3 regions of the Pseudobutyrivibrio sp. LB2011 genome follow, and region 3 is predicted to be linked to each of the others. Evidence: predicted binding sites of a transcription regulator. Region 3 holds the regulator's gene; each other region holds the start of a gene.
The links. The regulator Rex, encoded in region 3, represses fermentation and respiration genes when NADH is low (regulators of the CRP and FNR family bind a similar motif). The targets are predictions, from matches to a motif close to ATTGTTAANTANTTAACAAT.

Region 1: a site for Rex is predicted at 3,613-3,632, ahead of pflB (formate C-acetyltransferase). Genes of this name have one in related genera too.
Region 2: a site for Rex is predicted at 1,796-1,815, ahead of T375_RS05285 (acetyl-CoA C-acetyltransferase). Genes of this name have one in related genera too.

The regions. Positions count from the first base shown of each region.
Region 1 covers NZ_JNJS01000004.1:138,453-143,564, reverse strand. The annotation lists gene hisA (phosphoribosylformimino-5-aminoimidazole carboxamide ribotide isomerase) at 1-651, opposite strand, end outside; gene T375_RS08065 (M18 family aminopeptidase) at 699-2,003, opposite strand; gene T375_RS08060 (flavin reductase family protein) at 2,000-2,578, opposite strand; gene T375_RS08055 (exonuclease domain-containing protein) at 2,580-3,476, opposite strand; gene pflB (formate C-acetyltransferase) at 3,792-5,112, shown strand, end outside.
Region 2 covers NZ_JNJS01000002.1:376,231-381,342, reverse strand. The annotation lists gene T375_RS05290 (3-hydroxyacyl-CoA dehydrogenase family protein) at 1-314, opposite strand, end outside; gene T375_RS05285 (acetyl-CoA C-acetyltransferase) at 331-1,533, opposite strand; gene T375_RS05280 (glycoside hydrolase family 127 protein) at 1,916-3,859, opposite strand; gene deoD (purine-nucleoside phosphorylase) at 3,929-4,645, opposite strand; gene T375_RS05270 (cell wall hydrolase) at 4,663-5,112, opposite strand, start outside.
Region 3 covers NZ_JNJS01000001.1:482,398-487,509, reverse strand. The annotation lists gene T375_RS02210 (hypothetical protein) at 162-920, opposite strand; gene T375_RS02205 (redox-sensing transcriptional repressor Rex) at 931-1,557, opposite strand; gene abc-f (ribosomal protection-like ABC-F family protein) at 1,647-3,560, opposite strand; gene T375_RS02195 (polyribonucleotide nucleotidyltransferase) at 3,617-5,112, opposite strand, start outside.

The DNA.
Region 1 (5,112 bases), on a different contig from region 3:
TCCACCTGCATATGTAATTGGAACACGCTTGTAACCTGATAAAAAACCAACTAAATCCCTATCAATACCGCTCTGTCTTCCCTCCACATCTGCTGCATGAATCAAAAACTCATCGCAATAGTATGCAAGTCTATCAAGGAAATTGTATGTGATAACTTCCTTGGAAACCTTCTGCCATCTGTCTGTAACAATGACATATTTATCATCTATTCTGGTACAAGATAAATCCAGAACCAAATGCTCTCTTCCAACGACCTCTGATATGCGCTTCAAAGCATCGTAATCGACTCTTCCATCGTTAAAAACAAAAGAAGTAACAATAACATGGCTGGCACCAGCAGATATAAAATCTCTAGCGTTTTTATCATCTACTCCGCCACCATACTGCATTCCACCAGGATATGCTCTAAGAGCTTCCATAGCTTCTTCCTTTGAAGCCTCATACTCTGGTGTGCCTTTCATATTCAGATTGATAATGTGTCCACCTCTAAGATCATCTGACTTGTAAAGGTTCGCAAAATAAGCTGCACCTTTGTCCGCTACAAAATTCTCCTTCGGCTGACCATCTGCTTTCCCCAAATCTGAAATAGTTGAACCAACAATTTGCTTTACCTTACCGTTGTGAATGTCAATGCATGGTCTGAATTTCATCTCATTTTCCCCCAAGTGTCAATATAAGTGTGTCAAAGCCTTCAAAATTAATCAAAATTATAATCTGAGCCCGAAACATTTTCAATGACAGTTTCGTAAAATTTCGTAGCAATTTTAAGCAAATATTCGGTATCTTTCACACCTGCTGTCTCATATGGAGAATGCATAGCAAGCTGAGCTAGTCCGATATCAACACCATTGATTGAAACATGAGCGTTTGAAATGTTGCCAAGTGTAGAACCACCAGCTACATCTGAACGGTTTACAAATGTCTGATATGGAACCTTTGCCTTGTTGCACATTTCTGTGAAAATTCCAAATGCCAAACCATCTGTCATGTATTTCTGATTTGCATTGAACTTGATTACAACGCCTTCATTCATATAAACCTTGTTTGTTGGGTCACTCTTTTCTGCATAGTTTGGATGTAGTGCATGAGCATTGTCTGCAGAAACCATAAATGAATTTGCAATTGCTGTGAGAAGGCTTGAGTTATTGCCACCCATAGCTTCGTTAATGCGAACCAAAGTATCATATAAGAATGTAGAATCAGCACCCTGCTTTGTACCACTTCCTACTTCTTCATTATCAAATGTTACGTGAATCTGAGCTGCTGTGTTTGAATTCTTAGCTGCAAGAAGTCCCATCATTGAGCTGTATGAGCACTGAAGGTCATCAAGTCTTCTGATAGAAATAAATTCTTCGTCTGCACCCCAAACTTTACCTGGCTCTCTGTTGTAGAGGAATAAATCAGAACCTACGATTTCCTCTTCCTTAACTGAAAGCTCTGCTGCAACAAGCTTCTTAAGATTAAAGTTTTCATCCATAGATACAAGTGGAAGTAAATCCTTCTGTGGATTGTATTTGTAACCATCGTTTGCTTCTCTGTTCATGTGGATTGCAAGTGAAGGAAGCATGCAAAGATCTCTGTCGAAATCTATAAGCTTTGTCTCGATACCATTTTTGCTTCTGACAATTACACGACCAGCGATTGAAAGTGGTCTGTCAAACCAAGGAGCCATAAGCATTCCGCCGTACTTTTCTGTGTTAAGCTTTACATAGTGGCCCTCTTTCATTTCTGGCTGTTCTTTGATTCTGAATGTTGGTGAATCGCTGTGTGAAGCCATAATCATGAAGCTCTTAAGTGAATCCTTAGGCATTCTGAATGCAAGAATTGATGAACCGTTTCTTGTAACGAAATAGTTCTTACCAAGCTCGATTTTCCACTCTTTAGCTTCGTTTAACTCTACGAAACCAGCATCTAAAAATCTCTGTCTCTCGTTTGCCACAACGTGAAACTGAGATGGGCTCTCCTCTATAAATTCAAATAGTCCTCTTACTGTCTTGTTCATTTTTTCTTTCCTTCTTTCTTTTTTATAGAGTAACCAAAGGTACCCTTTGGTTTTGTAAGGCCAAAATAAGTGCCATGGCAATATGCCAATGGCTCTGATTCTTCCAATTGAAACTTTCCTGTTTCATTCATATATTTCTCATCTGCGTGCACAGCAAGAACATCTGCAACGAACATAGTATGGCTACCATATTCATGTGCTTCTCTCACCCTACACTCGATGTTGACTGGCGATTCAACTAGCATAGGAACATTGACTTCATCAGCCATTTCCTTGTGAAGGCCGCAAGCTTCGAACTTATCTACATCCCTACCACTTTTGACACCACAGAAATCTGTAGCAAAAGCAAGCTCCTCTGTAGTCAAGTTGATTACAAATTCACCTGTCTCTTTTATCATATTGTATGAGTATCTGCTAGGCCTAACTGAAATGTATGCCATAGGCGGATTGGTACATACTGTTCCTGTCCATGCAACAGTAAACACATTATCATTCCCTTCCTTATCTCGGCATGTAATCATTACAGCTGGAAGTGGATAAATCATATTACCTGCTTTCCACTTTTGTTTTCCCATTTTATATCTCCTTAGACTTTTCTTCCATCATCTCAGAGAAAGTACCCATATATACATTTCCCTGACCGAGTAAGAATCCTAAATCATCCATAAAAGCTTTTGTCTTTGGATTCTCGTGGAAGCCTTTACGCTTTAATTCTTCCAAGAAATCAGTACCTATCTTAGAATCGATGATTAGCTCATCATCCTCTTCCACATCACCAAAGCTTCTATTTTTAACGTATTCGCCTCTGAACTTTTTATATTCAGCTGCTCGTACTCCATCGTACTTCATCTGATCCTGTTCGATGATTCTGATGCAGTTAAGCATGTCTTCAGCATCTGCAAGAGCGTTATGCTCCACATGACCGCCAAGGCCACAGATTGTTTTCATATCTGCAAGGGAAAGATTTGCATCTAAACCTCCAGTAACATCCAAGCTGACTTCTTTTTGAATATTGTCAAAAGTGCTGATAAACTTTGCAACGCTTCGCTTAAGTGGCTTTTCCAGATTTCTGGATTCGTAATCTCTTTGAAAGCTGTTTTTATCTCCGCCCCAAACGCAGATTTTTCCAACCTGAAACTTACGAATGCGAGTGATAAGCTCAGTCATAACATCCTCGTAAGCTGGAGCGTCCTCTAAATCTTCATTGGTAAGACCAGTGAGCTCAGTAATAAGCGGCGGTAACTTATGGCCAGGTCTTAGCTGAACTGTTGAGTAGAATCTATCAAGCTCCTCATGGGCTGGGTTTGTAATAATTACGCCCACAGAAATAACATCCTCGATGGAACTCTTTTTATATCTCGCACTAAGATATTCCGCATCAAGGAATGCTTGATTCTTGCCTTTGTATCCTGCAGGAGCAGTCTGACTAGGCCCTTTTACTTTGTTTTTTGTACTTGTATTATTTGTAGCCAAATTTATCTCCAAACTTTGTAAATTAATGTGAATTCATTGTACCAAAAAAATCTCTACTATACAAAAGCCATAAATAATAAATCACACGCAATTTGTTTTTGCAGAAATACATCCAAAAATGTTTTTATTTTAATACATTGTGAATTTTTTGTCACTCCTATGGTATATTATTAGAGGCTAGATTGTTAGACACAACTAACTGTCCAAATTGTGGCTAATATAACCCCACTAGCCGGCGTTTGTAAGGCTTCCACTTAGCTTACAAACAGAACTATAAATTTTTATATTTTTATAAACAGAAAGGGAAACAAATCAATGGCAAATCATGATTTCGCACAATGGAATGGTTTCGTCGGTCGCGTTTGGAAAGATAACGTTGACGTACGTGACTTCATCCAGAACAACTACACTCCTTATGATGGAGATGAGTCTTTCTTAGCAGGTCCTACAGATGCTACTAACACACTTTGGGGTAAGCTTCAGGAACTTCAGGCAGCTGAGCGTGCTAAGGGCGGCGTTTTAGACATGGAAACAGAAATTGTTTCATCTCTTACTTCTTATGGCCCAGGTTACATTTCCGAGGACACAAAGGATCTTGAACAAATCGTTGGTCTTCAGACAGACAAGCCTCTTAAGAGAGCTTTCATGCCATACGGTGGTATTAAAATGGCTGAGCAGTCTTGCAGAATGTACGGTTATGAGCCAAGCGAGAAGCTTCACGAAATCTTTACTGTTTATCACAAAACACACAATCAGGGAGTTTTCGATATCTACACACCAGAGATTATGAAAGCTCGTCACAATAAAATTCTTACAGGTCTTCCTGATACATACGGCCGTGGTCGTATCGTAGGCGATTACAGAAGAGTTGCTCTTTACGGTATCGATTACCTTATCGAAAAGAAGCAGATTGACTTCGCTAACACAAATCGTCAGGGTATGAGACGTTATGACTTCCAGCTTCGCGAGGAAATCACAGACCAGATTAACGCTCTTAAGGGCATGAAGGAAATGGCTGCTTCTTACGGCTTTGATATTTCTAAGCCAGCTGCAAACGCTAAGGAAGCTGCTCAGTGGTTATACTTTGGTTACCTTGCAGCTATCAAGACTCAGAACGGTGCTGCTATGTCAGTAGGACGTGTTTCTACATTCCTTGATATCTACATGACACGTGACCTTGCAAACGGTGTTATCACAGAGTCTGAGGCACAGGAAATCATAGATCACTTCACAATGAAGTGCCGTATGGTTAAGTTTGCTCGTATCGAGTCTTACAACCAGTTATTCTCAGGTGACCCAGTTTGGGCTACACTTGAAGTTGGTGGTATCGGTCTTGATGGACGTCACCAGGTTACAAAGACTTGCTACAGATTCCTTCACACACTTGAAAACATGGGTCCTTCACCAGAGCCAAACCTTACAGTTATGTACTCTAGCCGTCTTCCTGAAAGCTTCAAGAAGTACGCTGCAAAGATTTCTGTAAACACATCTTCTATCCAGTACGAGAACGATGATGTTATGAGAGTTACATGGGGCGATGATTACTCAATCTGCTGCTGTGTATCTGCTACAGAAACAGGTAAGGAGCTTCAGTTCTTCGGTGCTCGTGCAAACCTTGCTAAGTGTCTTCTTTACG
Region 2 (5,112 bases), on a different contig from region 3:
ATTTCGTCAAGCTCCTTGAATGTTGTCTTCTTAACTTCCATATTCTCGAAAGCAGCCTCTACGATGAGGTCGCAATCCTTGCAAAGGTCTTCCTTAAGACCTGGAGTAATCTTAGCTAAGATAGCATCTACAGCTGCCTGCTCCATTTTGCCTTTTTCAACAAGTCTTGCATAACCTTTAGCAATCTTGTCCTTTCCGCCTTCTGCCCACTCCTGCTTAATATCGCAAAGAGCTACTTCATAACCATCAACCATAGCAAATGCCTTAGCAATGCCCTGGCCCATTGTACCTGCGCCAATTACGCCTACTTTCATTTTATTATCCTCCTAATTAACCTTCATATTTTTCTACGATAGTTGCGCAACCCATTCCGCCACCGATGCAAAGAGTAGCAAGACCCTTCTTGTACTCTGGGTTGTGAATCATATCGTAAAGTAATGTTACAAGAATACGAGCACCTGAAGCTCCTACTGGATGTCCAAGAGCGATAGCACCACCGTTTGGATTGAGCTTGTTAAGATCGAAGCCAAGCTCCTTACCAACTGCTACTGACTGAGCAGCGAATGCTTCGTTTGCTTCGTATACATCAAGATCATCAATTGTAAGACCTGCCTTAGCAAGAGCCTTCTTTGTTGCTGGAACTGGACCAACACCCATGATTTCTGGAGCGCATCCGCCAAGTGCACCAGCTACCCATGTAGCAAGTGGCTTAACACCAAGTTCCTTAGCCTTCTCCTCAGACATAACAACAAGTGCAGCTGCACCATCGTTGATACCTGAAGCATTACCAGCTGTAACAACTCCGTTTGGATAAAGAGCCTTAAGCTTAGCAAGACCTTCCATTGTTGTACCAGGTCTTGGGCCTTCATCTGTATCGAAAAGGATTGTCTCCTTCTTCTTCTTAATTTCTACAGGAACGATCTCATCCTTGAATGCACCAGCTTCGATAGCCTTGCAAGCCTTGTTCTGAGAGTTAACTGCGAACTCATCAAGCTCTTCTCTTGTAAGCTTCCACTGCTCAGCTACGTTATCTGCTGTCTTGATCATGTGATAATCATTGTATGCATCCCAAAGAGCATCCTTTACCATTGTATCTACTAAAGCACCCTGGCTGTTTGATGGCCATGTCATTCTGTAACCGAAACGACCATTTGGAAGTGCGAATGGAGCAAGTGACATGTTCTCCATACCACCAGCTACAACAACATCAGCGTCACCAGCGATGATCATCTGAGCTGCCTGGTTAACACAGTTAAGACCTGAACCACAAACAACGTTTGTAGTAACAGCTGTTGTCTCGTTTGGAAGACCAGCCTTGATAGCTGCCTGACGAGCAACGTTCTGTCCTAAACCTGCCTGGATAACGCATCCCATGTATACGTGCTCTACGTCCTCTGGCTTGATTCCAGCTCTCTTAACTGCTTCCTTAATTACGATAGCACCTAAGTCTACTGCTGGAGTGTTGCTAAGTGATCCGCCCATTGTACCAATGGCTGTTCTACATGCGCTAGCAATAACTACTTTTTTTCCCATTTTTTCTTTCTCCTTTGTAGAAATAATTTGTTTTCGGTATAGATAAGTACCTTCTTTTGTCAAAATTCCACAATTATCAGCTTTTAAAACTGTTAATTTTTTAACGAACCTCTTCAAAAAAAAAGCGCTCACCTCTCGCCGTCGTTGTGAAAATATTAACACAACTCCAATTTCATTTCAATGAGAATTTTTGTCATACTTTACTATGTAAATGGTAACTTTCAGAATATTCATCACCAAGTTGCTCAATTCTCACACTCCGCTCGTTAAATAATTATCAAGAAATGGCTTATTTTCGTTAAAAAGGAAACCGCAATTTTAAATTGCGGTTTCCGAATTGTGTCTATGCATGTGAAAATTTATTATAAATTCGAACATGCTATTATTCTCTAATCCATACCTGCATCTCGTTTTCGCCTCTATTTGCCCATGCATAATATGGAATAAACTTAATCTTTGTGTTTTCTTTCTTTATTGTTTCTGTGAAGTATAGTGAATTACCGTTATCAACTACAAGTCTTTCAGCTTCCCCCTCAATAACACCTACACCATTCAAAAGCTTTTCGTCAAAATGATATTCAAGCTTATTGTCAGCAGGTAAACTAATATTATTTAGATTGTCACCATTATCGACTCCTTCAATGCAATAGATGAAAGGGCCACGTCCGATTGCAACTTTGCCATTGTTCTCAGATACAAGTGGATTACAATAATAACGTCTTACAGACATTTTAAACTTTAGAACCATGCTGACTTTTTCATTAGCTTCCAATTCCAAATATTGATAGCCTTGATCAGTATTTATAGGTACTTCTTTTCCATCAACTATAAGACACTTTTCGTCTGCCCAACTTGGAATTCTAATTCCAAATCTGATTCTATCAGCCCCTGAATTCTTAACAGAGACTTTCACAGTTTCGTCCCAAGGGAACTCAGTCTCCTGTGTTATTTCCACATAGTTGTTTCCAACGTTGATGTGAGACTCAGAATCAATATACTGATTAAGCAGAATTCCGTTCTCCTTAACTGTATAGATATAGTCATCAAGCGATGTAATCATTCTTGCCAGATTTGGTGGACAACAAGCACATCCAAGCCATGCTGGACGAACAGGCTTTACATGACTTTTGGTAGGATCCAGCTTTGACTTTTTAGGATTTACTTCAAGAGGGTTTACATAGAAGAAATGTTTACCATCAAGTGCCATTCCAGCCAACGCGCAGTTGTACAGTGCTCTTTCCATAACCTCTGCATATTCACTGTCTGGCTCTATTCTAAGCATTTGTCTTGCAAAGAAAATTAGTCCAATTGCAGCGCAGGTTTCACAGTACATGGTGTCATTTGGCAAATCATAATCAAGTGTAAATGACTCTCCTATAACAGTAGATCCAATACCTCCTGTAATGAACATTCGCTTTTCTACAACGTCTTTCCAAAGACGTTTACATGCTTCGAAGATTTCTTTATCTCCTGTTTCTGCAGCTAAATCTGCAAGTGCAGTACACATATATACCAGTCTAACGGCATGACCTTCAGCAGTTTCCTGTTCAAGTATTGGTTTATGATTTTGGAAATATGTGTCAGGCATGTTCTCAATTCCATTTAACGCATTAGGACCATCATATTTCTTTGCCTGCTCTTTGAAAAACTGAGGATTCTTTCCTCTTTCAAGCAAGAAGTACTTTGCCAAATTCAAATAGCGTTTTTCTTCTGTTGCTCTGTATAATCTCAGCAAGCCTATTTCGATTTCCTCATGTCCATCATAGCCATGAATTTTTCCGTCCTCTGGCCCAAAGTTCGCATCAATATTATCAGCACATTTCTTTGCTACATTAAGTACTTTTTCATTTCCTGTAGCATCATGATAAGCCACTGCAGCCTCAATAAAATGACCCATACAATATAGCTCATGGCTGCCTGCTAATCTTTTGTATCTACTATCCAATCCCAAGATTGAAAAGTAAGTATCTAAGTATCCATCCTCTTCTTGAGCATCAGCTATTAAATCAATAACTTCCAGTGCTTTAGCCTCAAGCTCAGGATTCATTTTTTCCCTAAGGGAGTATGCTACGGCCTCCAACCATTTATACACATCACTGTCCTGAAAAGTCCAACCATAATGTGTTCCTTTTTCTCGTCCTGCTGCAATTTTAAAATTAGCAATTGCATGGCTTTTCTCGTTTGGGATTGAATCGTCGTTTCTTTCCTTCTCAATAACGATATCCGCCTGGTCGTTTAAAACGCTCCACTGAAAAGGAATCATTTCTGTCCTTACAAGTCCGCGATATCTTCCCCAAAACTTTGATGTAATACTAATCTGCCCCATGGTAATTCCCCCTTTTTTCATAAAAAATGAAGTCACTATTAAAAGTGACTTCATAATACTCATATTAAATTAAAGTGCAATAGCTGTCTCAAGCGCAAGCTTCATCATCTCTGTGAATGACTTCTGACGATCCTCAGCTGGGATTTCCTCAGATGTAACGAAAGAATCAGAGATTGTAAGCATACATGTAGCGTTCTTTCCAAGCATGTTTGCATTGTTGAAAAGAGCAAAGCTTTCCATTTCTACGCAGTCGCACTGGCAACGCTCTTTAACTGCCTGCCATCCACCCATTTCTGGTGCTGTATAGAACTGATCTGCAGAGTGTACCTTTGCAACCTTTGCATCGATACCAAGCTCCTTAGCCTTTGCAATAGCAATATCGTTGATCTTCTTGCTTGGGTAAAGAGTCTTCTCCTCTACGCCATTTGTGTACTTAGCAAATGTGCTGTCTGAATATGCGCTCTCAGAAATAACTACATCAAGAACGTTAAGCTTGTCTGTGTAGCTTCCTGCAGAACCGATACGGATGATGTTTTCTACATCATAGAAAGCATAAAGCTCGTATGAGTAGATACCGATTGAAGGCATACCCATACCACTAGCCATTACAGATACTGGTACTCCCTTGTATGTTCCTGTGAAACCAAGGCAGTTACGAACTGTATTAACACATTTTACATCCTCTAAGAAATTTTCTGCTACAAACTTTGCTCGTAATGGATCGCCTGGCATAAGTACTGTCTTGGCGAAATCCCCTTTTTTCGCTTCATTATGTGGTGTTGCCATAAAACAAACCTCCTTTATTAATTATAATTATAGAAATAATGGGCATTTATAACTGTACCCGAAGTTCTATCTAAAAATCCTGCCTGCCCAGCAGCTACCTGTGATTCGTGCAAGCTCTGAGCATATGAATAAGTACAGAAGAATAAAGCATCTGTATTTGTGTTTCCTGCAATTGCCTGAGCTGCCGCGTATTGGCATGCACTGTTTGGCCCCTCTGCAAGAATCATGGCCACACGACCTGATGTTACTGGCGCAAACTGACCTGATGCATATATTACACCGGAAACTGTGTTAGGAAACTTTGAGCTGGCTACACGGTTCATAACAACTGAACCAACTGCTAGACGACCAGCATCTCCCTGATTGGCAGCCTCTGCCTGAATAAGAGCTGCAAGGATAAGTGTTTCCTCGTCTGTGGTGGTGTAACCGCCAGTATATCCACCAGTTTCACCTGCAAGCTTTTCAGC
Region 3 (5,112 bases):
ACAACAATAGCCAATAAAAAAATAATTAAATAGGGATTGGACCCGTCTTCCATAAATACTCCTTTCTCGAAATACGTAAATTATCACACTAATAATGATACCATATATATAAGAAAAAGACTAAACATTATAGTGTTTAGTCTTTTAAAAAACAGTGAATTCTATTCGTCTGCGGAAGACTCTGCTTCCTCTGTATCTTCTTTTGATTCTTTGGAAACTGCCTCCAAATCAACTTCTTCAAGCTGGATATCAGATAAGTCTGTTTTGTCGTTTTCATCCTGCTTGTCTGAAGGTGTTTTAACAGGTTCGCCCTTGTCGTCGATTGTTCCGATATAGAAATCCCCATTCTGCATATCAAACAGATTTAGCACTTCCATACCAAAAACATCATGCATATATGAATAAATCTCTTTATTGTTAATCTCACGATTATGCTTGCGAATAACGTTTTTCTTAAGCTGAACCCTGACATCCTTAATCCAGTTAGTGATTTCCTCAGCTTCTGTGGAATTAGTGCGAAGTTTGTCATAGCAATAATCCATAGTAGCCAACATCAATTCTCGATTAACATCATCTGTCTGCTGTGGAAGCTCGCTAAGCTCGTCTTCATTTGACTGAATACGTTCTTTGCATTCTTCCAAAAGTCTTTTATCATCATCCAACTTCTTAGAAACTAAATCTGAAGTTCCTTCCATATTGGACATGACTGAAGCCATCAAGTTTTCTTTGACTTTCTTAAGATCCTTAAGTTCCTTTTTAAGCTCAGCCTCACGTTTCAGTAAGTCATTTTCCTGCTTTTCAAGCTCTTTAACCTGTTCTGGCTTTCCACCTAAAGCAAAAAGTCTATGCCATTTCTGATCCAAAATAAGCATAGGGACCTTGATTTTGGAAATGGCAGTTGTAAAATCCCTGTCCGCCATATACATTCACCTACTTCTGTTGAGTAATGTTATAAGAAAGTTGCATCAAACTATCTGATAAATGAACATTCTCTATAATAACATCAGGAATATCATCTAAATCAACGTGAGCAAAGTTCCAAATTGCATGAACACCAAGAGAAACAAGCTTTAAAGCTGTAGATCTGGCGTTTGACTTTGGCAATGTCAAAGCTGCAATCTCAACATCATTATGCTTAATGAATTCTGGAAGCTCATCAAGCATCTGAACAGGAATGTCTCTAACCAACTTTCCTTTAAGCTCAGGATTAACATCGAATAATCCAATAATTTTGAAGCCTACACGCTCAAATTTAACATAACCTGCAATAGCCTGGCCTAAGTTACCAGCGCCAATAACGATAACATTATGTGTTTCGTTAACTCCCAAGATATTTCCGATTTCATCATGTAAATATGCAACATTATATCCATAACCCTGCTGGCCAAAACCACCAAAGTTGTTAAGATCCTGTCTAATCTGAGATGCTGTAACATGCATTCTCTTGCTTAAATCATTTGATGAAATTCTTTCAACACCATCGTCTAAAAGTTCGCCCAAATATCTGTAGTACCTAGGAAGTCTTCTGATGACTGCTTGTGAAATCTGTTTATCCAAACCATATACCTCCTAATTACAATTTTCAATCTTAATTATAAAATCACACAAAAACTATGTCAAGATTTTAACAAAGACTTAATAAATGCTTAAGATAAACTTAACTCCTCCCACTGAGAATATAAATCTTCCAGTTTTGAATCTATTTCATTCTGTTCTGCAGTTAATTCGTTGAGTTTTGCAGAATTTGTCATATTCTCTGGCTTTAAGAATTCGTCTTGAATCTTTGCCTTTTTTTCTTCTAGTTTTTCTATCTCTTCTTCGATTTTTGAGATTTTGTTTTGAAGCTTTCTCTTTTCTGCCTCAATTCTCTTTTGTTCTTTAAAATCAAGCTTTGCTGCTGTAGCGTTAGAATCTGCTACAGATTCCTGGGTTGAAACAACATTTGCTGCAGAAAGTTGTTCCTTCTTTGCAATATAATCATCGTAATTGCCAAGGTACTTTGTAAAATGACCATCTGAAAGTTCAAGAATCATATTTGCAGTACGGTTAACAAAATATCTATCGTGACTTACATAAAGCAAAGTTCCATCATATTCGTTAAGTGCTTCCTCGAGCATTTCTTTCGAATCCATATCAAGATGGTTTGTAGGCTCATCAAGGATTAAAAGATTAGACTTAGAAAGCATAAGCTTTGCAAGAGAAACACGTCCTCGCTCTCCACCGGATAACTCGCTAATGCGTTTAAAAACATCATCCTCTGTAAACATAAATGCAGCTAATGTGTTTCTAACCTGTGTCTCTGTAAGATATGGATAAGCGTCATGAAGCTCACTGAAGATAGTGTTTGACTCAGTAAGTCCTTGCTGCTCCTGGTCATAATATCCAACAGTAACATTTGCCCCAAAGCGAATCTCTCCTGATTCAAAATCTGTAAGGCCATTGATACACTTAAGGATTGTAGTCTTTCCTGTACCATTATCACCTAAAATGGCAATTCTATCCCCTTTGTGAACCTCAAATGATAAGTCTGAAAAGATATTTTTATCATCATATGATTTTGTCACATGAGAAAAATCTAAAACATCCTTGCCACTTTCCTTTTCCACCTCAAGGGTAAGTCGCATTCTAGGCATATCCTTATCAGGGGCATCCATAATATCAATCTTATCAAGCATTTTCTTTCTGCTTTCAGCTCTTTTAATGGATTTTTCCCTGTTGAAGGATTGAAGCTTTTCTATAACAGCTTTCTGGTGTTCTATTTCCTTTTGCTGCTTTTCATAGCTGCGCTCATATGTGAGCTGATATAAAGCCTTTTGCTCAGAAAAAGCTGTATAATTTCCTGTATATACACTAGTGCGTCCGTAGGATAAATCAACAACATGATCTACAATTTTATCAAGGAAATATCGATCATGAGCAACAATTACAACTGCGCCTTTATATGAAGATAAATATCCTTCCAACCACACGATTGAATTCAAATCCAAATGGTTTATAGGCTCGTCTAATAGAAGCAAATCTGGTGATGATGCAAGAAGACGTCCCAAACTAACTCGCGTCTTCTGACCACCAGAAAGCTCATTCATGCTTTTATTTAAATCATCCCCTTCAAAACCAAGGCCTTTCAATATGCCTACAGCTTCCGAACGGAATGTATATCCACCTAATAAATCAAATTGATGCTGTAACTTATGATAACTTTCCATAAATGTCGCAGCATCTTTACTATCAAGGTTTGACATCTCCATTTCCATGTCTGAAAGACGTTTTTCCATGGAAAGCAAATCTTCACGTGCACTAAGTACTGTATCTAAAATGCTACTACCGAAAGAATCTTCCTGATACTGAGCCAGATAGCCCATAGTAGCATCTTTTTTAAGAGTAACTTCGCCACTGTCCGCTGGTAAATCTCCAACTATTATTTTCAATAGCGTAGACTTTCCCGTTCCGTTGTTACCAACGATAGCTACTTTAGAACCCTCATCTACTGTAAAAGTGGCATCTTTTATAATGCCATCTTCACCAAATGATTTAAAAATATGCGAAACATTAAGTAACATAGTTTTTCCTTAAAAAATGCGCCTGACTAATGTCAGGCGCCAAATAAAATCTAATTTTACTGAACATCCTTAATAGAGAAGCTGATGCGTCCCATCTTGTCCTTGCCAAGGCATACAACCTTAACAGTATCACCAAGAGTAAGAACATCTTCTACTCTGTCAATTCTTTCCTTAGCAATCTTAGAAATGTGAACCATTCCTTCCTTGCCTGGAGCGAACTCGATAAATGCACCGAATTCCTTGATGCTTACAACTTTACCTGTGAGGATCTGACCCTGCTCAAAATCAGTTGTAATGATTTCAATCATTCTCTTAGCCTCATCCATCTTTGCAGCATCTGTACCACAGATTGAAACGTTTCCGTCATCTGTAATATCAATCTTAACATCACATCTAGCAATGATTTCGTTGATTGTCTTACCACGCTGACCAACAACATCACCGATCTTTTCTGGATCAATTGAAAGCTGGATAATCTTTGGAGCATACTCGCCAACTTCCTTACGTGGCTCAGCGATTGCCTTGCTCATGCAGTTGTCCATGATGAAGAATCTAGCCTCACGGCAACGAGCGATAGCACCCTCAACGATTGGACGTGTAAGACCGTGAATCTTGATATCCATCTGGATAGCTGTGATACCTTCTTTTGTACCTGTAACCTTGAAGTCCATATCGCCGAAGAAATCTTCAAGACCCTGGATATCTGTAAGAAGAACGAAATCGTCATCTGTATCGCCTGTAACAAGACCACAAGAAATACCTGCAACCATAGCCTTGATAGGTACACCAGCTGCCATAAGTGACATACATGAAGCACATGTTGAAGCCATTGATGTAGAACCGTTTGACTCGAATGTCTCAGATACAGCACGAATTGCATATGGGAATTCTTCTGGTGTAGGAAGTACTGGAAGAAGTGCTCTCTCTGCAAGTGCACCGTGTCCAATTTCTCTACGTCCTGGTCCTCTAGAAGGCTTTGTCTCACCTACTGAGTATGCAGGGAAGTTATAGTGATGCATGTATCTCTTCTCAGTAACGAAAGCATCAAGACCGTCGATCTTCTGAGCCTCTGAAAGAGGAGCAAGAGTTACAACATCGCAAATCTGTGTTTGTCCACGAGTGAACATAGATGAACCATGAACACGTGGAATAATATCTACTTCTGCAGCAAGTGGACGAATCTGTGTGATCTCACGACCATCTGGACGCTTGTGATCCTTAAGAATCATCTTACGTACTGTCTTTTTCTCGTACTGGTAAATTGCCTCACCAAGAACAGCAAGCCATTCTTCGTTATCAGCAAATGCTTCTTCAAGACGCTCAGTGATCTGACGGATATTCTCCTCACGAACCTGCTTCTCGTCTGTGAATACAGCACCTTCCATCTCCTCAGGAGTAACGATTTCCTTCATCTTTGCGAAGAGCTCCTCAGGAATTGCGCATGATGTGTACTCATGCTTTGGCTTACCGCATTCCTTAACCATCTCATCGATGAATGCGATAACTGTCTGGTTAACATCATGACACTTGTAGATAGCTTCAATCATCTTGT